DNA from 3 places in the Nonomuraea sp. NPDC050328 genome. Region 3 is predicted to be linked to each of the others. Evidence: riboswitches for the same ligand, from Rfam matches in the RefSeq annotation. Region 3 holds a riboswitch; each other region holds the start of a gene.
What was found. A riboswitch is a leader RNA that binds a small molecule or an ion and turns the genes downstream of it on or off. The one in region 3 is predicted to bind cyclic di-AMP.
Positions count from the first base shown of each region.

Region 1: another riboswitch for cyclic di-AMP. It lies ahead of ACIBG7_RS25365 (hypothetical protein); the one in region 3 lies ahead of ACIBG7_RS23845 (C40 family peptidase).
Region 2: another riboswitch for cyclic di-AMP. It lies ahead of ACIBG7_RS09405 (C40 family peptidase); the one in region 3 lies ahead of ACIBG7_RS23845 (C40 family peptidase).

Region 1 covers NZ_JBITIW010000007.1:14,651-23,970, forward strand. The annotation lists gene ACIBG7_RS25345 (TrpB-like pyridoxal phosphate-dependent enzyme) at 1-1,130, shown strand, start outside; gene ACIBG7_RS25350 (50S ribosomal protein bL37) at 1,167-1,244, opposite strand; gene ACIBG7_RS25355 (DeoR/GlpR family DNA-binding transcription regulator) at 1,374-2,153, shown strand; gene galT (galactose-1-phosphate uridylyltransferase) at 2,150-3,211, shown strand; cyclic di-AMP (ydaO/yuaA leader) riboswitch at 3,279-3,415, shown strand; gene ACIBG7_RS25365 (hypothetical protein) at 3,419-4,363, shown strand; gene ACIBG7_RS25370 (DinB family protein) at 4,464-4,958, shown strand; gene ACIBG7_RS25375 (site-2 protease family protein) at 4,961-6,274, opposite strand; gene ACIBG7_RS25380 (response regulator transcription factor) at 6,396-7,013, shown strand; gene lanKC (class III lanthionine synthetase LanKC) at 7,213-9,320, opposite strand, start outside.
Region 2 covers NZ_JBITIW010000002.1:691,549-700,868, forward strand. The annotation lists gene ACIBG7_RS09380 (response regulator transcription factor) at 1-152, shown strand, start outside; gene ACIBG7_RS09385 (phosphotransferase family protein) at 149-1,207, opposite strand; gene ACIBG7_RS09390 (NYN domain-containing protein) at 1,309-2,622, shown strand; gene ACIBG7_RS09395 (NlpC/P60 family protein) at 2,715-3,689, shown strand; gene ACIBG7_RS09400 (alpha-amylase family glycosyl hydrolase) at 3,727-5,229, shown strand; cyclic di-AMP (ydaO/yuaA leader) riboswitch at 5,472-5,616, shown strand; gene ACIBG7_RS09405 (C40 family peptidase) at 5,666-6,226, shown strand; gene ACIBG7_RS09410 (hypothetical protein) at 6,330-7,106, shown strand; gene ACIBG7_RS09415 (M48 family metallopeptidase) at 7,141-8,412, shown strand; partial or broken gene ACIBG7_RS09420 (glycosyltransferase) at 8,913-9,320, shown strand, end outside.
Region 3 covers NZ_JBITIW010000006.1:256,575-265,894, reverse strand. The annotation lists gene ACIBG7_RS23860 (dihydrofolate reductase family protein) at 1-225, shown strand, start outside; gene ACIBG7_RS23855 (branched-chain amino acid aminotransferase) at 228-1,313, opposite strand; gene ACIBG7_RS23850 (3-isopropylmalate dehydrogenase) at 1,459-2,508, opposite strand; cyclic di-AMP (ydaO/yuaA leader) riboswitch at 2,609-2,747, shown strand; gene ACIBG7_RS23845 (C40 family peptidase) at 2,892-3,350, shown strand; gene ACIBG7_RS23840 (ROK family protein) at 3,334-4,488, opposite strand; gene ACIBG7_RS23835 (sugar ABC transporter substrate-binding protein) at 4,554-5,636, shown strand; gene ACIBG7_RS23830 (ATP-binding cassette domain-containing protein) at 5,633-6,400, shown strand; gene ACIBG7_RS23825 (sugar ABC transporter permease) at 6,393-7,541, shown strand; gene ACIBG7_RS23820 (ROK family protein) at 7,538-8,389, shown strand; gene ACIBG7_RS23815 (class I SAM-dependent methyltransferase) at 8,389-9,201, shown strand.

The DNA of each region.
Region 1 (9,320 bases), on a different contig from region 3:
TGCTCGACGTCTACCGGCTGTGGCGGCCGACGCCGCTGATCAGGGCGCACCGGCTGGAGCGCGCGCTGGGCACGCCGGCACGGATCTACTACAAGTACGAGGGCGGCTCCCCGGCCGGCTCGCACAAGCCGAACACCGCGGTGCCACAGGCGTTCTACAACGCCCGCGAGGGCGTGCGGCGGCTGACGACCGAGACGGGCGCCGGGCAGTGGGGGTCGGCACTGGCCTTCGCGTGCGCCCAGTTCGGCGTCGAATGCGTGGTCTGGATGGTCCGCGCCTCCTATGACCAGAAGCCGTATCGCCGCTCGCTGATGCGGATCTACGGCGCGACGGTGCACGCCAGCCCCTCCCCCGTGACCGGCGCGGGCAGCAAGATCCTCGCCGACGACCCGGACTCGACCGGGAGCCTGGGCATCGCGATCAGCGAGGCGGTCGAGGTGGCCGCGGGCGACCCGGACACCCGCTACGCGCTGGGCAGCGTGCTCAACCACGTGCTGATGCACCAGACGGTGATCGGCGAGGAGGCGCTCAAGCAACTGCCGGAGCGTCCCGACCTGGTGATCGGCTGCACCGGGGGCGGTTCCAACTTCGCCGGGCTGGCGTTCCCGTTCATGCGGGAGCATCCGGAGATCACCTTCCGCGCGGTCGAGCCGGAGGCCTGCCCGTCCTTCACCCGCGGCACCTACGCCTACGACTTCGGCGACACCGCGGGCTTCACCCCGCTGCTGAAGATGCACACGCTCGGCCACGGCTTCGTGCCCGACCCGATCCACGCCGGCGGGCTGCGCTACCACGGCATGGCGCCGCTGCTGTCGCACCTGTACGAGCTGGGCCGCTTCGAGGCGGTGACCAGGTCGCAGCGCGAGTGCTTCGAGGCCGGTGTGCGTTTCGCCAGGACCGAGGGCATCGTGCCGGCGCCGGAGCCCACGCACGCCCTGGCCGAGGCGATCGCCGAGGCGTTGCGCTGCAAGGAGACGGGCGAGGAGAAGGTCATCCTGACCGCGTTGTGCGGGCACGGGCACTTCGACATGTCCGCCTACGACCGCTATCTCTCCGGCGAGATGCGCGACTTCGTGCTGCCGCAGGAACGCATCGACGAGGCGCTCAGCGCCCTGCCGCAGGGCCGCTAGCGGAGCCGGGGGGACCCCGCCGGGGTCCCCACCGGTTCAGCGCGAGGCTGGGCGCTTGCCGTGGTTCGCCTTCTTCTTCTTGCGGGCTCTGCTCTTGCGCGCGCGCTTGGCCATCGGCGTCTCCCGACATGTCAGGCTATGTGGTGTAGGTCACACCGTCTCCCGGCACACCGACCAGGTCAAGCGCTCAGTTTCCAACACCGCCATGTCATAATTTGGTGGAATCTGTTGGAAGGAGGCGTCGTGCTCGCACAGCAGCGGCAGCAGACGATTCTGGAGCGGGTCCGGCGCCACGGCGCGGTCCGGGTGGCCGAGCTCGTGCGCGACCTGGGCGTCTCCGACATGACCGTCCGGCGCGACCTGGAGGTCCTGGCCGAGCGCGGCCTGCTGGAGAAGGTGCACGGCGGCGCGACCATCGGCGGTCCCGGCTCCACCGAGGAGCCCGGCTTCGCCGCCAAGACCACGCGCCAGCAGCCGGAGAAGGAGGCGATCGCGCGCGCCGCGGCCCGTCTCGTCCGGCCCGGCACCGCCGTCGCGCTCTCGGCCGGCACCACCAACTGGGCGCTGGCCCACCACCTGATCGAGGTCCCGGACCTCACGGTGATCACCAACTCGATCCAGGTGGCCGAGGTCTTCCACCGCAACCAGCGCGACGACCGCACGGTCGTGCTCACCGGCGGCGTCCGGACCCCCTCCGACGCCCTGGTCGGCCCGGTCGCCGTCGCCGCGCTGCGCACGCTGCACGTCGACACCCTCTTCCTGGGCGTGCACGGCATGAGCGTGCGCGCCGGATTCACCACCCCCAACCTGCTGGAGGCGGAGACCAACCGCGCGCTGGTGCAGTGCGCCGGGCGCCTGGTCGTCCCCGCCGACCACACCAAGTGGCAGACGGTGGGCATCAGCACCATCGCCGAACTGTCCCAGGCCGACGTCGTCATCAGCGACGCGCGCCTGGACGCCGAGGCGCGCCGGGACCTGGCCGAGCGCGCCGGAGAACTGATCATCGCGGAGGAAGCGTCGTGAAGCGCACCATCACTCACCTGGCCGACGGCAGGGAGCTGATCTACTACGACCGGCGCGACGACGCCGACCGGTCCGCGATCGACCGCCGCCGCCTCGATCCCCGCCCGCTCGCCTCCGAGCTGCGCTACGACCCGCTCACCGAGGAGTGGGTGGCCATCGCCGGCCACCGCCAGAGCCGCACCTTCCTGCCGCCCGCCGACGAGTGCCCGCTGTGCCCGTCGACCGCGGCACGCGCCTCCGAGATCCCGGCGAGCGAGTACGACGTGGTGGTCTTCGAGAACCGCTTCCCCTCCTTCTCCACCAACCTCGGCGACTACCCCCAGGTCGGCGGCCTGAGCGAGGTGCGACCCGGCGTGGGCCGCTGCGAGGTGGTCTGCTTCACCTCCGAGCACGACTCCAGCTTCTCCCAGCTCAGCGACGAGCAGGTCGAGCTGGTCATGGAGGCCTGGGCCGACCGCACCGCCGAGCTGTCCACGATCGAGGGCGTCGAGCAGGTCTTCTGCTTCGAGAACCGCGGCGAGGAGATCGGCATCACCCTCCCCCACCCGCACGGGCAGATCTACGGCTACCCGTACGTCACGCCGCGCACCCGGCTGCACCTGGCCGCCGCGGCCAAGCGGCCCACGCTCTTCGCCGACGTGCTGGCCGCCGAGCAGGCCGGGCCCCGGGTGGTCGCCGCCAACGAGTTGTGGACCGCCTTCGTGCCGGCCGCGGCGCGGTGGCCGTTCGAGGTGCACCTGTACCCGCATCGCCAGGTGCCGGACCTGCCGGCGCTCACGGCCGAGGAGCGGGCGGCGTTCGCGCCGCTCTACACCTCGGTGCTGCGGGCCTTCGACGGGCTGTTCGGGTTGCGCATGCCGTACATCGCGGGCTGGCACCAGGCGCCGGTACGGCAGGGCCGCGAACTGGCCTACCTGCACCTGGAGCTGTTCTCGGTCCGGCGGGCGCCCGGCAAGCTGAAGTACCTGGCCGGATCGGAGTCGGGGATGGGCGCGTTCGTCAACGACGTACCGCCGGAGGAGGCGGCCCGACTGCTTCGATCACAGGTAGATCACTAAGCGATCTCGGCTTGGAGTCGCGTTACCTTGGTTTTACCGTTAGTATCCCTCTCGCAACGGCTGTCACAGCCGTCGCACGCCTAATCCCGGGCGCGTCGCCCGGGAGCCGGGGACCCATCGCACCCTGGGGTGAATCCACTTCGGTGGTAGGGCATCTCCTGCCCGAACCCGTCAGCTAACCCGGCCGGCAGAAGGAGAGGAAGGTTCGTGGCGGCCAAGTCCGCGATGGTCACCGCGGGGATTCTCACCGCGGTCGCACTCACCTTCGGCACGTTCCCCGCCGTCGCCGCGCCCAAGCCCACCGAGCCGGAGCTCCGCGCCGAGCTGGTGAAGCTGAACAAGAAGGCCGACAAGCTCATCGAGGCCTACAACGCCAAGCGCGTCTCGCTGGGCAAGGCCCAGAGTGCGGAGAAGGCGGCCAAGGCCCGGCTGGCCCAGGCCGAGGCGCAGCTCGCCGAGGCCGAGAAGCTCATCACCCAGCTCGCCGAGATCCAGTACCAGAACAACGGCTCGCTGCCGCCCTTCATGCCGACCGACGCCGTCGGCGCCGCCGTCTTCGACGCGGTGACCGACCAGCAGCAGGCGGCCATCCAGGGCGTGCAGGCCACGCGGGACGCCAAGAAGCTCGCCGCCGACCAGGCCTCGACGCTGGCGGTCACGATCAAGAAGGAGAGCACCGAGCTCGCCGCCCAGCGCGACGAGGCGGAGAAGCTCATCTCCGACATCAAGAAGAAGCTCGTGGAGCTCGTCCCGTACGGCACGGGCCGCCGCTCCGACGGCTCCTTCGCGCCCGAGCTGCCCAGCGGGTCGGACAACATCACCCCGCGCACGCGGCTGATGCGGGCGGAGATCCAGAAGAACTTCAACCTGCAGTACACCGTCGGCTGCTACCGCGTGGACGACAGCGGCGAGCACCCGCTCGGCCGGGCCTGCGACTTCATGATGAGCAGCGGCGGCGCCATGCCCTCCAACGCCGGCAACGCGCTCGGCGACCAGGTCGCCGCGTGGGCGATCAAGAACATGGACAAGCTGGGCGTCAAGTACGTGATCTGGAAGCAGCGGATCAACCAGGGTTCGGGCTGGCGGGCCATGTCCGACCGTGGCAGCATCACCGCCAACCACTACGACCACGTGCACATCTCGATGCTCTGAGACGTGGTGCGCCCGGGCATCTGGCGCGGAGGCCCGGGCGCATCGCCCCCTGCAAACCGGTACAGCATTCCCCCCTGCAAACCGGTACAAATGGGGGACTATGCAACGTACTGAGCCTCCCCATGTCGCCCCCGAAGCCGAGACCCTGACCGGTTTCCTCGACTACCAGCGCGAGACCCTGGCCTGGAAGTGCTCCGGCCTGACCGACGAGCAACTCGCCACCCCCGCCGTCGAGCCCTCCTCCATGTCCCTCCTGGGCCTGCTGCGGCACCTGGCCGACGTGGAGCGCGGCTGGTTCCGGCGGGTGATCGCCGGCGAGGACGCCCGGGCCCGGCACTGGCGCGAGGACGACCGGGACGCCGCCTTCCACGAGGCCGCCTCCGACACCTACGAGGCGGCCTTCGCCGCCTGGCAGGAGGAGATCGCCCGGTCCAGGAAGATCCTCGCCGAGCGCGCCCTCGACGACGTGGTCGCCCACGACGGCGACCGGTTCACCGTGCGCTGGATCGTGGTGCACATGATCGAGGAGTACGCCCGCCACAACGGCCACGCCGACCTGCTGCGCGAGCGGATCGACGGGGCCACCGGCGAGTAGCCTCAGCCCGCCAGGCGGACCGGGTTGACCAGGTCGGCGTAGACCAGCAGACCGGCCATGAACATCATCAGGAACGCCAGGGCGTAGGTCAGCGGCAGGACCTTGGCCACGTCGACGTGGGCGGGCTCGGGCCGGCGCGTGATCCTCGCGAAGCCGCGCTTGAGCCCCTCCCACAGGCCGCCCGCGATGTGGCCGCCGTCCAGCGGGAGCAGCGGGATCAGGTTGAACATGCCGACCGCCAGGTTGAACATGGCGATCAGGTTGACGTAGAAGAGCAGCTTGTTCTCGATCGGGGTGTCGAGGGTGGCGATCTCGCCGCCGATGCGGCCGATGCCGACCACGCCGATCGGCCCGTTGGGGTCGCGCTCCTCGCCGGAGAAGGCCGCGTGCCAGACGCCGACCATGCGGTTGGGCAGGTTGACCAGCGACTCGCCGACGCGGGCGATCATGCCGCCCATCTCGCTGACGGTGTAGCCGATGCTCTGCCGCTCGACGACCGCCTGCGGCTTGACGCCCAGGTAGCCGACGACCTCGGTCTTCTTGGCGTCGTCGAGCTTGGGCATCTCCTGGGCGATCAGGTTGACCTTGAGGTCCTGGCGCTGCCCGGCCCGCTCGATGCCGAGGGTGACCTGGGCGGCTCCGGCGCTCCTGATGTTGCCCTGGATCTCCTCCCAGGCGCTGATCGGGCGGCCGTTGAAGGCGACGATCCTGTCGCCGGGCTGCAGGCCGGCCAGGATCGCGGGGGTCTTGGCGTCGGCCGGGGTGCACTGGCGGTTGGGGTTCTTCGTGAGCTCGGCGGTCGGGATGACGCACTGCGGCATCTCGGCCACCACCGGCTTGGCGGTGGCGACGCCGAAGCCCATGAAGATCACGCCGAAGAGGATGAAGGCCAGCACGATGTTGGTCAGCGGGCCGCCGGACATGATGACGACCTTCTGCCACCACTTCTTGCGGTAGAACACGCGGTCCTCGTCGCCCGGCCGCACCTCCTCCTGGGCCAGGTCGCGGGCCTGCTCGACGAGGGCCTGGAACGGCCCGGTGGAGCTGCGCCGGAGCTTGGCGGGGTCGTCGCCCGGGCGGGGCGGGAGCATGCCGATCATGCGGATGTAGCCGCCGAACGGCAGCCACTTGATCCCGTACTCCGTCTCGCCACGCCGCTTCGACCACAGCGTCGGCCCGAAGCCGACCATGTACTGGGTGACCTTCACGCCGAAGAGCTTGGCGGGGAGCAGGTGCCCGATCTCGTGCAGCCCGATCGACACCATGAGCCCGACGAGGACGATGACAATCCCCGCCAGGAAGATCAACAAGTCCATGCACACCCTCCCGTTGGCCCTCAGACTAGTCGAAGTCGCCATGACTGAACCGCTTGCGCACCCTTTGCCGACTCGACAGACTTCGTTGACAGTGCGCAGTCGCACGATCACCCTGGGACATGTGGGGAGCACGTTGATCCGGATCCTGGTCGCCGAGCACCTTCCGCTGGTGCGGCGGGGCCTGGTCGCCTCGCTCGAAGCGGAACTGGACCTGCAGGTCGTGGCCGACGTCGGCACCGGCGAGGACGTGGTGCCGACCGCGCTGGCCCTCCACCCCGACGCGGCCGTGATCGATCTGGATCTGCCCGGCGTCGACGGCCTGGCCGCCGTCGAGCGGCTGTACGAGAAGGCGCCCTGGTGCCGGGCGCTCATCCTGGCCGCCCACCCCAACCCCGGTCTGGTACGGCGAGCGTTCGCGGCCCGCGCCGCGGGCTTCCTCAGCCTCGACGTCGCCCCCGAGCGGCTCGCCGAGGGCATCCGCCAGGTGGTGGCCGGGCGGCGGGCGGTCGAGCCCGACCTGGCCATCGCCGCGCTGGAGTCCGCCGACAACCCGTTGACCAGACGCGAGCTCGACGTGTTGCGCATCGCCGCCCGGGGCGCGCGATCGATCGAGATCGCCGACGCGCTGTTCCTGTCGGTCGGCACGGTCAGGAACCACCTGTCGCGCATCATGTGCAAGACCGGGGCCCGCAACCGGCTCGACGCGGTCCGGATCGCCAGCGACTCCGGCTGGCTCTGAGCCCGCCACGGGCGAACCCGTTCGGGGGTCCTCGGCGCCGGGGTGGCACGGGGGGCCGGGCCGGCGCCGAGGACCTCTTCGGCACTGGCGGCGACCACGACCTCCCCCACGATGGCCATGACCTCCACCAGCGACGGTGGGACCGAGCCCCGGGAGAACCGCGCCGCTCTCCCGGGACCCGGATTCTGCTGGGGACACCTCAGTGGATCGCGGTGTCCCCATGAGTCTGGGGTGACGGTGGCGAGAGCATCAGCGGGAGGCTGACGCGCTCGTCGTGCAGGGCGGCGCCGACGGCCAGGAGGACCCCGGCGCTGCCGGTCGCCAGGTCCATGGACAGCCGGGTCAGCCCTTCGCCGGGGAAGGCCAGGTCGGCGCGGTAGCGCACCGCGTGCCAGCCGAGGCCCTGGAGCTGCTCCTCCACGCCGGGGTCGTCCGGCCGCCGGGCCAGGTAGGCGAGCGTGCCGGCCCGGCCGTTGAACAGGCCGGGCAGCAGGGAGAAGGCCGGCCGGGCGGCCCGGTCGAGGACGGTCCGGGCGGCTTCGAGCTCGACGCCGGGCCGGTGGGTCAGGAACTCCTCCAGCACCCACGCCGTCCCGGCGGCGCCGCAGCCGAGACCGGGCGGGGTGGCGAGGCCGCGGCAACGGGCCAGGTCGAGCCGGAGCGCGCGTTCGGCCAGGTCGTACTCGCCGGCCCGGAGCAGCAGCAACGCCGGTCCGGTGGCGCCGTGCAGCAGGCCGGGGCCGGGGAAGTTCTCCCGCTCCAGCCGGGAGGCGACCACGTCCACCACCTTGAGGGCGCGGGTGTGCAGGTCGGCCACGCCGGTGACCTCGGCCAGGTGCAGCAGGTTGAGCCCGATCCCGGACAGGCCCGAGTGCAGGCCCAGGCCGAGGTCCTCCCAGCGTTCGCGGCAGGCCGTCGCCACCAGGTCGAGCGCGCGGGCGTGGTCGCCGAAGCCGGCCAGCACGTGCGCGATGCCGTGCAGGCCGTCGTAGAAGCCGAGCCGCTGGCCGGGGCGGACGGCCCGCTCGGCCAGCCACCGCTCGTACTCGGGGAAGCGGCCCGCGCCGGTGACGGCGAGCGCGTGCAGCACGCCGGCCGCGCCGTGCGCCACGTTGAGCCCGCCGGTGGTGAACTGCTCGATGCCGCCGGGGAAGAGCCGGTCGTCACGCTCGGGCGTGGCCGAGTCGAGGATGGCCTTGGCCAGCGAGCGGCGCAGCCGCGGCCAGCGTTCGGGGTCGGGCAGCGTCGCGGAGTGCCAGGCGGCCAGGTGCCGGACCGTGCGGTCGCCGGTGATGGTCCGCACCGCGTCGTCGAGGAAGCCGCCGGGCACCGGGAAACCGGCGCGGATCACCTCGGCCAGCTCGACCGCCTTGAGCCGGTCGAGCGCGAAGAGCTCGGTGAGCGGCAGGAACAGCGCCAGCCGCAGGCAGGCCAGCGCGTACCGATCCTGCTCCAGCCCGGCGTCGAGCTCGCCCGCGCCCTCGAACCCGGTCAGCATGACCTCGCCGTCGGGGCGCACCCGGACGTGTCCCGCGTGCGGCTCGGCGCCGAAGGCCAGGCCGCGCCGGTGCACGTCGGCGACGGCCGCCTCGACCTTGACGCACAGGTCCATCGCCCAGCTCGCGTAGGCGGCCCGGGCCTCGGCGCTGTCGGCGCGGCCGAGCAGCGGGTGCCGCTCGATCACCACCTCGTCCAGCGGCCGGGCCGGCACGTGCTCGGTGACCATGAACCGGTGGTCGGCGACGGTGAACTCGCCCAGCAGCGCCGGCACCGACGCCAGCCCCGCCAGCCGCTCCAGGGCCGCCCGCTCCCGGTCGAGCCGGGCCAGCGCGTCGCGGCCCTCCGCGTCGAGGCCGGCGTGCGGCCTGGCCTCCTTGAGCACGACCTGCCGGCCGGTCCTGCGGTCGACGCCGTGGTAGATGCCGCCGCCGTTGGTGAAGCGCACCACCGCCTCCACCGTGTACGGCACGCCGTCGAAGGTGGCGTTGCGCCGGGCGGCCAGATGCGGTTCGAGGAAGTGCGGCAGGTGCACCCAGGGCGGCGGCGCGAAGACCGGGCTGCGCGAGTCGGGCACCAGCGTGCCGTCCGGCCGGGCCACGGCCCGCTCGACGCGGCCGTCCGGTCCGGTGCAGTAGCGCTCGGCGATGGCGCCGTAGCGGACGTACAGCGGCCCGTCGCCGATGCGCAGGTCGCTCAGGATGGACGGCCCGTGCTCGCCGTCGAGCTCGGCGGCCAGTTCGGTGCAGATGCGTTCGAGCTGCGCCTCGTCGGCCGGATAGAGGGCGGCCAGCTTGCCGCTGGAGCCGC
Region 2 (9,320 bases), on a different contig from region 3:
TCGCGGTCGGGCAGGGCAAGTCCAACGCCGAGATCGGCGGCGAGCTCTACATGAGCGTCGCCACGGTCAAGGCGCACGTCTCGCGCATCCTGACCAAGCTCGGGCTCAACAACCGGGTGCAGATCGCCCTGCTGGTCTACGACGCGGGCTAGCCCAGCATGGCCTCCAGCCGCGCCCGGTGCATGACCAGGTCGTCGGGGTCGTCCGGCATGGCCTGCTCGCCGAAGTGGATGCGGCGGTGCCAGACCCTGGCCATGATCACGCCGTGCCGAAGGGCCGCGTAGGTCTCGTAGAAGTCGAGGTCGCGCGGCTCGTAGCCGCTCGCCTGCCGGTAGGCGGCGCAGACCTGCTCCCGGGTCAGGAAATCGGGCAGCCCCGGCAGCCCGAACACCTCGGCCACGTCCTGGAAGAAGCGGTGCAGGAAGATCATCCAGCCGAGGTCGAGCTCCGGCGGGCCGCAGGCGGCCATCTCCCAGTCGAGCACGGCCACCGGCTCGAAGTCGCGGTACATCACGTTGCCGATCCGGGCGTCGCCCCAGCTCAGCACGTCAGGCCCGGGCTCGGCCGGCCAGTGGTCCTCCAGCCAGGCGAAGGCCCGCTCCAGCAGGGGGACGGGCAGCGCGCCGTGCGCCCAGTCGTAGTAGCGGCGGGTCGCCGTCACGTGCGCGCGCAGGCCGGGCGGCCCGAGGAAGTCCAGCCGGCCGGGGGACAGGGGCGCCGTGTGCAGGGCGGCCAGCAGGCCGACCGTGCGGTCCTGCAACCGCCGCAGGTCGGCCGGGTCGGCCTCCAGCAGCCAGCCCTCGAAGGTGTACGGCATGACGTCCGGCGGCACCAGGCCCTCCTCCCGCGCCATGACCAGGAACGGCACGCCCAGGTGCGCCGGATCGGGCTCGAACCACAACGGGCGCGGGGCCGGCACGTGCTCGGCGGCCAGCCGCATCACCTCGAACTGGGCGCCCAGGTCGTAGCTGGGGAAGACCGGGACCGCCTCGGGAGCCGGGGCCAGCCGGGCCACGCACCGCTGCTCGCGGCCGTCCGGGGCGAGCCTGGCGGTGAAGAAGAGCGTCTCGCTCGACAGGCCGTTGCCGGTTGGGCGCTCCAGCTCGGAGACCGCCGAGCGCTCGCCGGTCCGGCCGCGCAGCCAGGTCTGGACGCGCAGGCGCAGGTCGTCGAGGTCGCGGGTGGAGGTGCGCAACTGCTCCGGCATGGCACAGTCGTATACCCCTACCAAGCGCTTGTCCAGGTTCGGTCACGGGTGCGGCAGCCGTACCCTTGTGAAAAGAAAGACAACCTGACGGAGGCGTAAGGATGAGCTCAGCCGGCGAAGGCCTGTCTCGTCCGCTTCCCGAGCAAGTCCGGCTCAACGTCGTGGATCTGGCCGCCCAGGTGCTCGGGTCGGCGCCCGCTGCCGCCATTCCGCCGCCGCTGCGCGGCATCGCGCGCTTCGATCCGCGCAAGCGCGCCAAGCTCGGCGGCGCGCCGATCGCCGCCCAGCTCGAGAACGACAAGGAATTCCGCGAGCTGGTCGCCGAGGCCGTCGAGAAGGGCTGGCCCGAGCTCGCGGCGAGCCTGGCCGAAGGCACCGTCCCGCCCGCGGCCGACCCCGTGCTGGTGGCTGCCGCTGCCTATCTCATCCGCCCGCCCGGCTGGCCGCAGATGGTGGAGTCCGCCCGCGCCGACCTCGAACAGGTGGCCGCCGCCGCCGAGGGCAGCGCGCAGGAGCAGACCGTCGTGCGGCTGCGCGAGCAGGTCGCCGCGCTGAAGAGCGCGGCCAAGGAGGAGGCCGAGCGGCTGCGCGAGCAGCTCAAGGCGGCCCGCGCGGAGAACTCCGACCTGCGCCGCAAGCTTCACGAGTCGCGCGAGCGCGCCAAGGCCGCCGACCGGCGCGCCGAGGAGCTGGAGCAGGAGGCCCAGGAGGCCCGATCGCTGGCCGCCAGCGCGGGCAGCTCGGGCGAGGCCGAGCTGCGCCGGCTCAAGGAACGGCTCCACGACGTCGAACGGCAGCTCGAAGCCTCCCGCCGCGCCGCCCGCGAGGGCCGCAGCATCGAGGACGCGCGCATCCGCGTGCTGCTCGACGCGCTGCAGGACGCCTCGGCCGGGCTGCGCCGCGAGCTGGCGCTGCCGACCACCATCCACCGGCCGGCCGACTCGGTCACCGGCCTGGCCCCGGGCACGCCCAAGGTCGCGGCGCGGGCGCTGGCCGACGACGACCCGCAGCTCTTCGACCAGATCGTGGCGCTGCCCCAGGTCCATCTGATCATCGACGGCTACAACGTCACCAAGACCGGGTACGGCACGCTGACCCTGGCCGACCAGCGGGCCCGGCTGATGACCGGCCTGGCCGGGCTGGTCGCGCAGACCCGCATCGAGGTCACCGTGGTCTTCGACGGCGCCGAGCTCAACGCGCACGTCGCGGTCAACGCCCCGCGCGGCGTCCGGGTGCTGTTCAGCCAGCCGGGGGAGATCGCCGACGACCTCATCCGGCAGCTCGTGCGCGCCGAGCCGCCGGGCCGCGCGGTGGCCGTGGTCTCCTCCGACCGAGAGGTGGCCGAATCGGTGCGGAAGATGGGAGCCAGACCGGTTCCGTCCGCTCTGCTGTTGCGCCGGCTCGGCCGCGCCTAGCGTTTGCCGGGGCAGGATTCCCCGAAGCGTTCAGTTCACACCTGCAACTTCTGTACCATTTGCCCCAGGTGTGATCACTGGGAGGCGACGCTGTGAGGTTGGGCCGGGTACCGCTGGTCGCCGGATTGGCGGTCGGAGCGTTGCTGGTACATCCCGGCGGGGCGGTCGCCGACCCCAAGCCGACCGTCCGGCAGGCCAAGGCCCGCCTGGCGAAGCTCAACGACCAGGCCGACAAGGTCGTCGACCGCTACAACAAGGCGACCGAGGACTACAAGGCCGCCAAGAGCCGGTACGGCAAGCTGAACGAGCGCTACAAGGCCAAGCTGGCCACCGTCGCCGGGCTGCGCTCGCAGGTGGTCACCATGGCGGTCGACAGCTACCAGACCGGCACCGACCTGACCGCCGCCACGGTGGTCCTCGGCAACGACAGCCCGGCCGACACGCTCACCGGCATGGCCCTGGCCGACCAGCTCGCCGCCGAGCGCGGCCAGCGCCTGGCGCAGTTCCTCCAGGAGAACCAGGGCCTGAAGGCCCAGCGGGACGAGGCCGAGAGCGCGCTGAGCGACGCCGACGCCAAGCGGGACAAGGTCGCCGATGACCGGTCCGAGATCCTCAAGCTGATCAAGAAGCAGAAGGCCCTGCTGGTCCGGCTGGGCGCCTACAAGACCGGTGACCCCAACAGCCCGGGTCTGGTCTACAACGGCCCGGCCCGTGGCAACGCCGCCGCCGCGCTCACCTTCGCCTACGCCCAGGTCGGCAAGCCGTACCGGTACGGAGGCACGGGGCCGGACGGCTTCGACTGCTCCGGGCTGACCCAGGCCGCGTGGCGGGCGGGCGGCGTGGAGCTGCCGCGCACGACGTGGGACCAGTGGGCCTGGGGCGCCAACCGCAAGGTGGACCTCAAGGCGCTCCAGCCGGGCGACCTGGTCTTCAGCGAGGGTCTGGGGCACGTGAGCCTGTACGCGGGCGACGGCAAGATCGTGCACGCGCCGCAGACCGGTGATGTGGTCAAGGTGGTCAACCTCGCCGACTACGGCCGACCGCTGGTAGGCGCCGTCCGCCCCTAAGGTGGTGAGAAATATCACCTTATAAAGGGGCGCTTCCGTGTGGCTTCGTGACGCCGTCCTGTACCAGATCTACCCCCAGAGCTTCGCCGACGCCAACGGCGACGGCATCGGCGACCTCGCCGGCATCGAGTCGCGCCTGGACTACCTGTCCTGGCTCGGCGTCGACGCGCTCTGGCTGAGCCCGTGCTTCGCCTCGCCGATGGCCGACGCCGGCTACGACGTGCGCGACTACTTCAGCATCGACCCCCGCTACGGCACCGAGGCGGACCTGCTCTCCCTGGTGGAGAAGGCCCGCGCCAAGGGCATCCGCATCCTGCTCGACCTGGTCGCCGGGCACACCTCCGACCAGCACCCGTGGTTCCTGGCCTCCGCCGCCGACCCCGGCGACCACCGCTACATCTGGTCCGACCGTGAGGTCCCCGGCTTCGTGCCCTCACCGGGCAGCCGGCCGGGCTCCTACCGCCCCAACTTCTTCGCCTTCCAGCCGGCCCTGAACTTCGGCTACGCGCGTCAGGACGAGGCCGAGCCCTGGCGCCAGCCGGTCGACGCGGAAGGGCCCACGGTCAACCGCAGGGCGCTGCGCGAGATCATGTCCCACTGGCTGGAGCGCGGCGTGTCGGGCTTCCGGGTGGACATGGCCGCCTCGCTGGTCAAGGACGACCCCGGCCACGTGGAGACCGCCAAGCTCTGGCGCGAGCTGCGCGGCTGGCTCGACGAGGCCTTCCCGGAGGCCGTGCTGCTGTCGGAGTGGGGCGATCCCAAGGTCTCGGTGCCCGGCGGCTTCCACGCCGACTTCTTCCTGCACTTCTCCGGCCTGGCCTTCCGCTCGCTGTGGGACAACGGCGCGGTGACCACCGAGTGGGACAAGATCGACTCGCCCTACTTCGACCCGGCCGGGGCCGGCACGACCGCGCACTTCCTGGCCGAGTGGCAGGAGGCCATGGAGGTCATCGGCGCCTCCGGCCTGATCTCGCTGCCCTCCAGCAACCACGACTGGCCGCGCCTGGCCAGCGGCACGCGCGAGGGCGAGCAGCTCAGGGCCGCCTTCACCTTCCTGCTGACCTGGCCGGGCCTGCCGGCGATCTACTACGGCGACGAGATCGGCATGCGGTACGTGCCCGGCCTGCCGGACGTCGAGGGCAGCCGGCTCCTGCCCGGCTACAACCGCGCCGGCTCCCGTACCCCCATGCAGTGGGACAAGGCCGACCCGCAGATCACCTACCTGCCCGCCGACCCCGACCCGGCGCGCCCCAACGTCGCCGACCAGCGCGCCGACCCCGGCTCGCTGCTGCACACCGTCCGCGAGCTGATCGCCCTGCGCCGGGCCCATCCCGATCTCGGTACGGCGGAGCCGGTCGAAGTGCTGCACGCCGGTTACCCGTTCGTCTACCGGCGCGGGCGGTTCGTGGTCGCCGTCAACCCGGGCGCCGCGCCGGCGTCGGTCGAGCTGCCGGGTTCGCGAGGCCGGCTCGTATCCGGCGCGGCGGCGGACTGGATCCGGCTCGACGGCTTCGGTCACGCGATCTTCGAACTGGTGTGACGCATGTGACAGATGTGACTTGACGGGCATTGTGAGGAGGTCAGTGTGACGCGAATCACAAAGACATCACGAAACGGTGATGGAGCAGGGATCGCTCTTCTGACTATCGCGCGGGGAAATCCTGACTCTTGACGGTGGCTTTGCCCTCCGTTGGCGTGCGGGGTACTTTCTGGCCTCGCGGCGTTCCAGCCAGGACGCCGCGATTTCGCGAGTCGGCCGCAAGATCGCCGATCGGACAGATTGAGATCCGCTTGCCGAATCCGCGCAGCCAGGAGGCGCGGAGCCGGGGACCCAGAGTTCCAGGGGTGAATCAGCGCAGCGCGCTGTAGGGCGACCTTCCACGCCCGAATCCGTCAGCTAACCCGGTAGGCGTTCGTGGAAGTCCCGAGGAGACACCCTGTCTACCCGTCAGATCCCCCGTTTGTCATGCCTTGCCATGGGCGGAGTCGTGTTCGGCACCGCCCTCACCGGCCTCACCGCCACTCCGGCACAGGCCGTGACGAACACCCCCGCCGCCGCTCCGGTCACTTCGAGCGGTACCGCCACGGTGGTCACGACCACCGGGCGGCCTGCGAAGATCGCTTGGCCCGCCAAGGCCGCCCGGTCCGCCCGGGCCGCCAAGGCGGCCAGGCAGAAGGTGAGGGCCGCCAAGGCCGTCGCCGTCGCCAAGGCCCAGATCGGTGACCCGTACCGCTTCGGCGCCACCGGGCCCGGCTCGTTCGACTGCTCCGGCCTCGTCCAGTACGCCTGGCGCAAGGCCGGGATCAGGATCCCGCGCGTGACGCACAGCCAGTACGCGGGCATCAGGACCAAGGTGTCGTGGCGCAACCTGCGCCCCGGCGACCTGATGTTCTTCAGCGGGCGCGGGCACGTCGGCATGTACGTCGGCAAGGGCCGGATGGTCCACTCGCCTCGCACCGGCAAGACCGTGCGGGTCGAGAAGCTCAGCGGCTGGCGCAAGCGCGCCTTCGCCGGAGCGGTCCGCCCCGGCGGCTGACCTCGTGAAGGCCCCGCCCTGTTCCGGGCGGGGCCTTCGCAGGTTTCCCCCTCTGCTTCCCGGCTTTTCCGGCTGGGTGGGCGGGTGCCGCTAACCTGGCAGGATGCCGACCCGGGTGACCCGCAGAGCCGCACTGCTGCTCGCGCTCACCTGCACCGCGGCCGCCCCCCTCGACCCGCCGGCCCCCTTCCGCGGGGCCACCGCCACCCACGGCGCCGCCTCCCGCGTGCTCGCCGAGCCGGGCACGCCGGCCGGCCTCGACCTCCCCGACCTGGCCCGCCGCGCCGACACCGCCGCCACCCGCGTGGACCGCACGCTGGGCACCCGGGTCCGGCCCCTGGTCCTGGTCCCCGCCACCGACGCCGGCGCCGCCCGCCTGATCGGCGCCGCGCCCGAAGCCGTCGCCGGCCTCGCCGCCCTGGCCGACCAGGGCCGGGTGATCATCGTCCCTGGCGGCTACACCCGCCTCACCGAGACCGGCCGCGACGTCGTCCTCACCCACGAGCTCACCCACGTGGCCGCCGGAACCGGCCGCGTCCCGCCGTGGCTGCGCGAGGGCTTCGCCGACTACGTCGCCTACCGCGACTCCGGCCTGAGCGTCGAGGCCGCCGCCGCCGAGCTGCTGGCCGACATCCGGGCGGGACGCCTGCCGTACCGGCTGCCGGAGGGTTTCGGGCCGCCCCGGCAGGCTCAGGCCTACCAGGAGGCGTGGCTCGCCTGCCGGCTCATCGCCGCCGAGTACGGCGAGGCGCGGCTCGTGCGGCTCTACCGGGACGCCGCGCAGGGCAAGCTTGATCTGACGCCGTTCGGCGACTTCACCGCGAGATGGCGCGCCCATCTCAAGCACCTGGGGAGAGGCGATGACGGAGCGGGGGCTTGAGGGAGAGGTTCAAGGAGAGGTTCAGGGAGAGGCGATGGCCGAGGGGGAGCGCGGTGCGCCGAGGCCGGGGCTGCTGCGCAGGCAGGCGGGCATCGCGCTGGCCGTACTGGGCACGGCGATCGTGGCCGTGGTCGCGTTCACCACGCCCTGGGACCCGCTGCCGCTGCGGGTGCAGCCCGATCCGGCCCGTGACTTCACCCCGGCCGAGATCGCCCGCGCCCAGGCGTTCGACGCGGCGCTCAGCGCGCCCGCCTACCTGTCGCTCGGCCTCACCGTGCTCTTCGCCGGGATCCTCATCGCCACGCCCTTCGGCGCCCGCGTCCTGGCCCGGCTGCGCGGGCCGTGGTGGCTGCGGGTGCTGCTGGGCGTGCTCGTGCTCACCCTGCTGGTCGAGGCGCTGCGCTGGCCGCTGGGGATGTGGTACGAGGTACGGCTGCGCGAGTTCGGGCTGTCCACGCAGGACTGGGGCTCGTGGAGCGCCGACCGGCTCAAGAACATCGCCGTCCGCGTCGCCATCCTCGGCGTGATGATCGTCGTGCTGGCGGCGCTGGCGCGACGGCTCAAGCGCTGGTGGATCCCGGCCGCCGCCGGTGCCTTCGCCTTCACCCTCGCCGCCTCCTTCGTCTACCCGATCGTCTTCGAGCCCCTCTTCAACGACTTCCGCTCGATGCCTCCCGGCCAGCTCCGCACCGACCTGCTCGCCATGGCCCAGCGCGACGGCGTGCCCGTCGACGACGTGCTGATCGCCGACGCCTCCCGGCGCACCACCGCGCTCAACGCCTACGTCTCCGGCTTCGGCGCCACCCGCCGCATCGTCGTGTACGACACGCTGCTCAAGGCGCCCGCCGACGAGGTCGAGCTGATCGTCGCGCACGAACTCGGCCACGCCAAGAACCGCGACGTGCTCAACGGCACGCTCATCGGCGGGCTGGGCGCCGCCTTCGGCGCCGTCCTGCTCTTCCTGGTCTACGGTCTGGTACGGCGGCGCACCGGCGGCCTGTCCATCGCCGACCCCCGCGCGGTCGGCGTCGTCATGGGACTGATGAGCCTGGCCACCGTCCTGTCCGGCCCGCTCCAGAACGTCGTCAGCCGGCACGTCGAGGCCCGGGCCGACCTCAACTCCCTCGACCTCACCCGCGACCCGGCCACCTTCATCGCCATGCAGAAGCGGCTGGCCGTCACCAACATCTCCGACCTTTCGCCCGACTGGCTGGAGTACCTGCTGTACGCCTCCCACCCGACCGCCCCCCAGCGCATCGCCATGGCCCGCACCTGGGCCCTGGAGAACGGCCTTCCCGAGCCGTGAGCAGGGTCCTGATCGTCACCAACGACTTCCCGCCCCGGCCCGGCGGCATCCAGTCGTTCGTCCACGGTCTGGCCTCGCGCCTGCCCGGGGTGGTCGTGTACGCCTCCTCGTGGCGGGGGAGCGCCGAGTTCGACGCGCGCCAGCCGTACCCGGTGATCCGGCACCCCTCCTCCGTCATGCTGCCCACGCCCGCCGTCGCCCGCCGGGCCGCCGCCCTGGTCGCCGCGTACGGCGTGGACACCGTCGTCTTCGGCGCCGCCGCTCCGCTCGGGCTGCTCGCGCCGCGCCTGCGGGCCGCGGGGGTGCGGCGGGTCGTCATGCTCACCCACGGGCACGAGGCCTCCTGGGCGGCGGCGCCGGGCTTCCGCTCTGTGCTGCGCCGGATCGCCGCCTCGGCCGACGTCGTCACCTACCTGGGCGACTACACCCGTGCGCGGCTCCTGCGCGCCGTGCCCGCCGCCAAGCTCGTCCGCCTGGCCCCCGGGGTGGACCCCGCCCGTTTCCGCCCTTCCCCCGCCGCCGCCTCCGCCGTCCGCGCCCGCCTGGGCCTCGGCGACCGGCCCGTCGCGGTGTGCGTGTCGCGCCTTGTCCCGCGCAAGGGCCAGGACCAGCTCATCCGGGCCTGGCCGTACGTCCTTCGCGCTCTGCCCGACGCCGTGCTCCTCTTGGCCGGTGGCGGCCCTTACCGCCGCCGTCTGGAACGCCTGGCCGCCTCCCTGTCCCTCACCACCTCCACCGGCTGGCCCACTCCCACCCAGCCCCCTACGCCGGCCCACCCCACTTCGGTTAACCAGCCCCCCACATCCGCCCCGCCCATTCCGGCGGGTCAGCCCACCACGTCCGCCCCGCCCGTTCCGGCGGGTCAGCCCCCCGCGGCGGTCCAACCGTTTCCATCCGGCCAACCCATT
Region 3 (9,320 bases):
GGCAGCTTCACCGTCTGGAACGACCTGCTCGAAGCGGGCCTGGTCGACGAGGTGCATGTGATGGTGGGGCCGGTCCTGCTGGGCGCCGGGACGCCCGCCTTCCAGGTCTCGGAGACCGTACGGCTGCGCCTGCTCGGCGTCCGGACCTGGGCCGACTCGGGGAACGTGGTGCTGCTGCGGTACGCGACGGAGCCCCCGGTGGAGCCCCGCCGTACCGGTCAGTGAGCTCAAGCGATCTTGTGGACCCAGCTGTGGTGGTCGGGACGCGTGCCGTACTGGATGCCCAGCAGCTCCTCACGCACCCGCATGGTCACCTCGCCGGGGGTCCCGTCACCCACGACCCAAGCCCGGTCGGCGCCCTTGACGGTGCCGACCGGGGTGACCACGGCGGCGGTGCCGCAGGCGAAGACCTCGGTCAGCTCGCCCGACTCGCACCCGGCCTGCCACTCCTCGATCGACAGCCGGCCTTCCTCGGCCTCCAGGCCCAGCTCGGCGGCGAGGTTCAAGATGGAGTCACGGGTGATGCCCGGCAGCAGCGTGCCGGTCAACGACGGGGTCATCAGCTTGTTCCCGAAGACGAAGAACAGGTTCATGCCCCCCATCTCCTCGACATAGCGGTGCTCGTTGGAGTCGAGCCACACCACCTGGTCGCAGCCCTGCTCGACGGCCTGGCGCTGGGCGACGAAGGCCGCCGCGTAGTTGCCGCCGCACTTGGCCGCGCCGGTGCCGCCGGGCGCCGCGCGGGTGTACTCGGTGGACAGCCAGACCGAGACCGGCTTGATGCCGCCGGCGAAGTAGGAGGCGGCCGGTGAGGCGATGACCATGAAGCGGTACTGCTTGGACGGGTAGTTCACGCCCAGCCCGACCTGGGTGGCGATGATGAAGGGCCGCAGGTAGAGCGAGTGGCCCTCGGTGGTCGGCACCCAGTCGCGGTCGGTCTGGACGAGCAGTTCGAGCGCCTCGACGAAGGTCTCCTCGGGCACCTCGGGCATGGCCATGCGGGCGCAGGACTTGTTGAAGCGCGCCGCGTTGGCGTACGGGCGGAAGGCCACGATGGAGCCGTTGCTCTGGCGGTAGGCCTTGAGCCCCTCGAAGAGCTCCTGCGCGTAGTGGAAGACCGAGGTCGCCGGGTCGAGCGTCAACGGCCCGTACGGCTCGAGCCGCGCGTTGTGCCAGCCGAGCTCCTCGGTGAAGTCGATCGAGATCATGTGGTCGGTGAAGTGCTGACCGAAGCCGGGCGCCGCGAGTATCTGGTCGCGCTCGGCCGCGGTGCGCGCGCGGTCGGAGAGTTGCACGTCGAAGCTGAGCGTCATGGCGGAGTCCTTCTTTCGCGAGGCGGGCTTATGTCCAGTATCTGGGATGTAGCGGCATCTATACCAAAAACGCCTGGTGGCTGCGGCCACCAGGCGTTCGTAGGGCAGGCAGGCCGGAGCGCGAAGGGCGCCCGGCCGGGTACGGCTAGGCGCCGCCGGCTACTCGTGCGGTGATGTCGTCACCGATCTCCTGGGTGCCGCGCACCCGGCCGCCGCTCCGCTCGAGGATGTCGGCGGCGACGGCCTGCTCGACGCGCTCGGCCTCGGCGGTCAGCCCGAGGTGCTCGAGGAGCATGGCGATGGAGAGGATGGTCGCGGTCGGGTCGGCCTTGCCCTGGCCGGCGATGTCGGGCGCGCTGCCGTGGACGGGCTCGAACATGCTCGGCGCGGTGCGGTCGGGGTTGACGTTGCCGCTGGCGGCCAGGCCGATGCCACCGGCGATGGCGGCGCCGATGTCGGTGATGATGTCGCCGAAGAGGTTGTCGGTGACGATCACGTCGAAGCGGCCTGGGTCGGTGACGAAGAACATCGAGGCGGCGTCGATGTGCTGGTAGTCGGTGGTGACCTCGGGGAAGTCGGCGGCGACCCGCTTGACGGTGCGGGCCCACAGGTCGCCGGCGAAGGTGAGGACGTTGGTCTTGTGGACCAGGGTGAGCTTCTTGCGGGGCCGCTCGGCGGCCTTGGCGAAGGCGTAGCGGACCACGCGCTCCACGCCGAAGGCGGTGTTGAGCGACTCCTGGGTGGCGATCTCGTGCGGGGTGCCCTTGCGCAGCACGCCGCCGGCGCCCGCGTAGAGGCTCTCGGTGCCCTCACGGACGACCACCATGTCGATGTCCTCCGGCGTGACGCCGGCCAGCGGCGTCTCGACGCCCGGGAACAACTTCACGGGCCGGAGGTTGACGTAGTGGTCGAGCTCGAAGCGGAGCTTGAGCAGCAGGTCGCGCTCCAGGACGCCCGGCGGCACGCTGGGGTCGCCGACCGCGCCGAGCAGGATCGCGTCGTAGCCGCGCAGCTCGTCGAGAGTGGCGTCGGGCAGCACTTCGCCGGTGCGGTGGTAGCGAGCGGCACCCAGGTCGTAGTGGGTGGTCTCGATCTTGACACCGGTCGCGTTGAGGACCTTCAGTCCTTCGGCGACGACTTCGGTGCCGATCCCGTCTCCGGGGATCACGGCCAGACGAATGTTGCGCGACTCCATGAGAACGTACCCTACCCCCCTGTCTCGCCCTGCGAACAACCGATCTCAAAAGGCGGACACGGCTTTTTGTCCGATTTGCGACCTTTTGACCCTTTCGTTAGAGTCCCACGAGCCTAATCCGTCACGTCCGTGACAGAGCCGGGGACCCACCTTTCTTCATGGGGCGAATCCCTTCGTGTAGGGCCGACTTCCAGGCCCGAGCCCGTCAGCTAACCCGGTCGGCCGCGTGGAAGGACCCTCCCCTGTCTCGCCTCGTTCTCGCCGCCCTCGCCCTCCCGCTGGCGCTCGCCGCCACCCCGGCCCCGGCCCACGCCTCGGCCGGCGCGGGCAGCACGCCGGAGAAGGCCGCCAGCATCACACTGGACGCCGCCCAGGTCAAGGAGGTGCGCGACCGGGCCGTCAAGCCGCCCGCCTGGAAGAAGGCCCTCACCTACGCCATGTCCAAGCGGGGCGTGCCGTACGTCTGGGGCGGGACCTCCGACCGCGGCTACGACTGCTCCGGACTCATGCTCCGCGCCTACGAGAGCGCGGGCATCGAGCTGCCCCGCACCGCGGCCCAGCAGTACTCCGCCTTCGGCAGGAAGATCTCCTGGAAGGAGCTCAAGCCGGGCGACATGGTCTTCTTCTCCGGCCTCGGGCACGTGGGCATGATCAGCCGCCCCGGGTACATGGTGCACGCCCCGCACTCCGGTGACGTGGTCAAGGAGGAGCGGCTCAGCGGCTGGCGGCGCGGCGCCTTCGTCGGCGCGGTCCGGCCCGACCCCAAGGGCGTCGCGCTCTGGGCGGCCCTGCTGAAGCAGAAGGCCAAGCCCGCCGAGACGATGCCTACCGCGAGCCTCTGAGCTCGAAGATCAACTCCCAGGCCCGGGCCTTGGCGTGGGCGACCGCGCCCAGCAGCACCCCGCTGTCGCCCAGCGCGCTGGCCACCACCTGGGGCCGCAGAGGCCCCAGCTCGGCGATCCGCCGCTGGATGGAGCGCCCGAGCAGGTCGAGGTTGTGCCCGACGCCGCCGGTGAGCACGATCACCTCCGGGTCGAGCACGGCCGCCACCGCGACCAGCAGCCCGCCGATCCGCCGGCCCTCGCCGTCGACCACCGACAACGCGACCGGGTCGCCCCCTGCCGCGGCGGCGAAGACCTCGCGGGCGCTGTCCAGCCGCAGCCCGGCGGCCTGGGCGGCGCGCACCACGCCGGGCGCGGCGGCGACCGTCTCGGTGGCGCCGCGCTCCAGGGTCTCGTCGCCCTCGGGCGCCTCGGCGGCCGGCAGGTAGGACACCTCGCCGGCCGCTCCGCGGGCGCCGACGTAGAGCTCGCCGTTGATGACGATGCCCATCCCGACGCCGGTGCCGACCGAGACCAGCGCGAAGTTGGCCTTGCCGCGGCCCTCGCCGTACGCCATCTCGCCGACCGCGGCGAGGTTGATGTCGTTCTCGATGACCAGCTCGACGCCGAGCGCGGCGGCCAGCCGTTCGCCCAGGTCAGGACCGGGCAGGTTGGGGGCGAGGGAGAGCAGCCCGGCCGCGGGGTCGTAGACGCCCGGCGCCCCGACCACCGCGCAGGCGATCGAGGACCACTCGACCCCGGCCTCGGCGGCGGCCTGCCGGGTCAGCTCGGCCACGCAGGCGGCCAGCTCGGCGGAGGTGCGGGCGGTGTTGCGTGCGTCGGTCCGCCCGACGAAGGCGGCCCGCAGGTCGGCGACGGCCACCCGGATCCAGTCGCGCCCGATGTCGATGCCCGCCACGTGCCGGGCGGCGGCGTTGAGGTCGTAGAGCGAGCTGACCGGCCCGGGCCGGCCCAGGACCTCGCCCACCAGGTGCACGAGGCCGTCCTCCTCCAGCCCGGCCAGCACGGCGGAGACGGTCGGTTTGGACAGGCCGGTCGCCTTCGCCAGGTCCGCGCGGGCGGCGGGACCGTGGGCGGCCAGCCGATCGAGGAGCTGCCGCTCGTTCAGCACGCGGAGCAGCCGCGGATTCCCCAGCACAGCGGAAGTCTAGCCAACGCGTTGATAGTAAATTACCTTTCTTACCAAATAGGAGAGGAGGGGCGATGCACCGCACAGCCGCCCTGGGAGCACTCTGCTTAGCCGCCGCCCTGCTGACCGCCTGCGGGTCCGGTACGGCAGGCCAGAACAGCGAGGCCGGCAAGACCAGCAAGATCGCGCTGTTCCTGCCGGAGTCCAAGACCACCCGGTACGAAGCCTTCGACCGCCCGCTGTTCGAGGCCAAGGTCAAGCAGCTCTGCCCCGACTGCGAGCTCCTGTACGGCAACGCCGACCAGGACGCCGCCAAGCAGCAACAGCAGGTCGAAGCCGCCCTGGCGCAGGGCGCGAACGTGATCGTCCTGGACGCCGTGGACGCCGGCGCGGTCGCGCCCCTGGTCAACCAGGCCAAGCAGCGCAAGGTCCCGGTGATCGCCTACGACCGGCTGATCTCCGGCATCGACTACGCCTACTACGTCTCCTTCAACAACGTCCGCGTCGGCGAGATGCAGGGCCAGGCGCTGCTGGAGGCGATGACCGCCAAGGGCGTGGCCGGCCAGGGCGAGATCGTGATGATCCACGGCTCCCCCACCGACCCCAGCTCGGCCGACTACAAGAAGGGCGCCAAGAGCGTCCTGGAGGGCAAGGTCAAGGTCGGGCGGGAGTTCGACACCCCCGACTGGAGCCCCGACAAGGCGCAGCAGCAGATGGAGCAGGCCATCACCGCCCTGGGCAAGGACCGGATCGTCGGCGTGCTGAGCGCCAACGACGGCATGGCGGGCGGCGCCATCGCGGCCATGAAGCGCGCCGGGTACCAGACCCTGCCGCCGATCACCGGACAGGACGCCGAGCTCGCCGCCGTGCAGCGCATCCTCACCGGCGAGCAGTACATGACCATCTACCTGGACATCCGGGCCGAGGCGGAGAAGTCGGCGGAGCTGGCCGTGGCCCTGGCCAAGGGCACCCCGGTCCAGGCCCCGGCCAAGGTGCACAACGGGACCGCCGACATCCCGGCCTTCCTGCTCGACCCCATCGCGGTCACCGCGGACAAGGTCAAGGACACGATCGTCAAGGACGGGTTCTACACCGTCGAGCAGATCTGCACGGCCGAGGTCAAGGCCGCCTGCGCGAAGGCGGGCCTGCAGCAGTGATCTCCGCCACCGGGATCACCAAGCGCTACGGCGCGGTCCAGGCGCTCTCGGGGGCGAGCCTGGACCTGCGCCCCGGCGAGGTCGTCGCGCTCGTCGGCGACAACGGCGCGGGCAAGTCCACCCTGGTCAAGGTCGTCTCCGGCGTGATCACGCCGGACGGCGGCACGATCTCCGTGGACGGCTCGCCGGCCCGCATCGCCGGCCCGCACGACGCCCGCGCCCTCGGCATCGCCACCGTCTACCAGGACCTCGCCCTCTGCGAGAACCTCGACGTGGTCGCCAACCTCTTCCTCGGCACCGAGCCGAACCGCTTCGGGCTGCTCCGCGGCATCGCGATGGAGCGCCGGGCCCGCGAGCTGCTCACCCGGCTGGAGGTGCGGATCCGGGACCTGACCGTGCCGGTCGCCCAGCTCTCCGGCGGGCAGCGCCAGTCGGTGGCCATCGCCCGCGCCCTGCTCGGCGAGCCTCGCCTGGTCATCCTCGACGAGCCCACCGCCGCGCTCGGCGTCGAGCAGACCGCCCAGGTGCTCGACCTGATCGGCCGGTTGCGCGAGCGCGGGCTGGCCGTGCTGGTGATCTCGCACAACCTGGCCGACGTCCGGGCGGTCAGCGACCGCGTGGTCGTGCTGCGGCTCGGGCGCAACGCCGGGGAGTTCCGCACCGCGGAAGCCACCCAGGAGGAGATCGTCGCCGCCATCACAGGAGCCGCCGACACAGGAGCCGCCATCACAGGAGCCGCCATCACGGGAGCCGCAGATGACTGAGCTGAAGGCCGGTTGGATCAGGGGCAGAGCCGGGGACCTCGGGCCGTGGCCGGCGATCGGCAGCCTGGTCGCCATCGCCGCCGTCCTGCAGTCGCTCAACAGCCGCTTCCTGTCCCCCGAGAACCTCACCAACCTGGCCCTGCAACTGGCCGCCACCGGCACCATCGCGCTCGGCGTGATCATGGTGTTGCTGCTCGGCGAGATCGACCTGTCGGTCGGCTCGGTCAGCGGCCTGGCCGCGGTGGTCATGACCATCCTGCACGTGCGCGAGGGCTGGTCCGCGCTGACCGCCATCGGCGTCGCGCTCCTGGCCGCCGCCGCCATCGGCGTGCTGCACGGCCTCATGCACACGACCCTGCGCATGCCGTCCTTCGTGGTCACGCTGGCCGGGCTGATGGGCTGGGCCGGGCTGATGTGGTTCCTGCTGGGCGACGGCGGCACGATCAACCTGGACTTCGCCGGCTTCGTCTCCGGGCTCAGCGACACCTGGCTGCCGCCGTGGCTGTCGTGGGCGATCGTGGCCGTGCTGGTGCTGGGCCGGGCGGGCGGCGTGCTGGTGGTGCGCCGGCGGCGGGCGGCGGCCGGGCTGCCCGTGGACCCGCCGTGGCCGGCGGCGATCCTGCTGGCCGTGCAGGCGCTGCTGCTCGCCGGGGCGGTGCTCGCGCTGAGCGCCGACCGCGGGGTGCCGCTGCTGCTGGTCCTGTTCGGCGGCCTGGTGATCGGGCTGGACGCGGTGTTGCGGCACACCGTCTTCGGCCGGTGGCTCTACGCCGTGGGCGGCGACGCCGAGGCCGCGCGCCGGGCGGGCATCCCGGTGCGCCGCATCCGGGTGCTCGCCTTCGCGCTCGCCTCGGTGCTGGCCGCGACCGGCGGCATCCTGGCCGCGAGCCGGCTGTCGGCGGTCAACCAGGCCTCCGGCGGCAGCGACATCCTGCTCATGGCCATCGCCGCCGCGGTGATCGGCGGCACCTCGCTCTTCGGCGGGCGGGGCCGCGCCTACAACGCCCTGCTCGGCATCCTGGTCATCCAGTCGATCACCAACGGCATGCTGCTGCTGAGCGTCGACACCGACATCCGCTTCATGGTGACCGCCGCCGTGCTCGTCCTGGCCGTGGCGATCGACTCGGTGGCCCGCCGGTGAGCCGGGTCCTGGGCATCGACGTCGGCGGCACCAAGATCGCCATTGGCTGCTCCGACGCCGACGGCCCCGTGCTGGCCGGGCACGTACGCCTGCGCACGGGGGACGATCCCCTGGCCACCGCGCTGGCCGCCGCCCGCGACCTGGCCGGGGCCCCGGCCGCGGTCGGCTTCTCCACCACGGGCGTGATCCGCCAGGGCGTCGTACGGCTGGCGCCGAACGTGCCCGGCTGGGACGGCCTCGAACTGCCCCGGCTGCTGCGCGAGGCCTACGCGCCGGTCCCGGTCGCCATCGACAACGACGTCAACGCCGCCGCCGCGGCCGAACTGCGCTGGGGCGCGCTGCGCGGCGTCTCCTGCGGCCTCTACCTGAACCTCGGCACCGGCCTGGCCGCCGCGCTGGTCGTCGACGGCCGGGTCTTCGCCGGCGCGCACGGGGCGGCGGGCGAGATCGGCTACGTGCTGACCGACCCCGGCAGCCCGGGCTTCGCCGCCGGGCACGCGCCGCTGGAGGACCGCTTCTCCGGCGCCGGGCTGGCCCGCCAGGCCTCGGCCGAGCTCGGCACGCCGACCACCGCCGCCGAGCTCTTCGCCGGCGACGTCCTGCCGCACCTGGTGGAGGCGGCGCTGGCCGACCTGACCACGGCCGTGGCCAACCTGTGCGTGAGCCTCGACCCGGAATGCCTGGTGGTCGGCGGCGGGCTCATGGGGGCCGCGCCGGTCATCCTGCCCGCGCTGGAGGAGCGGCTCCGCCGTACCGTGCCGTTCCCGCCGCGGGTGCGGCGGGCCCGGTTCGCCGACGACGCCTCGCTGCTCGGCGCGCTGGCGCTGGCCCGTTCTATGGTGGAGTGATGGAGAGGATCAGGCTCACCGGCGCGCAGGCCACCATGCTCGCCACCCTGTACGGCAAGGCCATGGACGCTCGCTCGCCCAACTCCGTCCTCCACGACACGATGGCCCTGGAAGCGGTCCGCCGGATCGACCACGACTTCTCCAAGGTCGGCATCAAGCCCGGCGACGCCTCCACCGTGGCGCTGCGCAGCCTGCACTTCGACGGCTGGACCCGCGAGTTCCTCGCCGCCCACCCCGAGGCGACCGTGCTGCACCTGGGGTGCGGCCTGGACACGCGGGTCTTCCGCGTCGATCCGGGCCCGGGCGTGCGGTGGTTCGACGTGGACTACCCGGACGTCATCGACCTCAGGCGCAAGGTCTTCCCCGAGCGCGAGGGCGACTACACGCTGCTGGCCACGCCGGTGACGCCGGCCGGCTGGCTCGCACAGGTGCCGGCCGACCGGCCGGTGCTGGTCGTGGCCGAGGGCCTGACCATGTACCTCCGGGAGGAGGCCGGCCGGGAGCTGTTCCGCGCGATCGTGGAGCGCTTCCCCTCGGGTCAGCTCGTCTTCGACGGGTTCAGCAAGCGCGGGATCAAGCTGCAGAAGGTGAACAAGGCCGTCCAGGTCGCCGGCGCCACGCTCTACTGGGGCGTCGACGGGCCCGCCGAGCTGGAGTCGATCCATCCGGCGTTGCGCTGCGTCAGCGCGGTGAGCGCGTTCGACCTCGACGGGTTCGACCGCGTGCGGCTCGCCTACCGGCTGCTGGCGAAGGCGGCCAGGATGATCCCGGTCATGCGCCGGATGGCGATCATGTACCGGCTGGAGTTCTAGGAGCCGAGCGGCCGGCCGCCGTTGTCGCGGCGGTCGAGGGCGATCTGGACGGCCTCGACGGCCTCGTCCTCGGTGTCCTCAGGGCTGTTCCACGAATACATGTCATACATGTGCGTCTC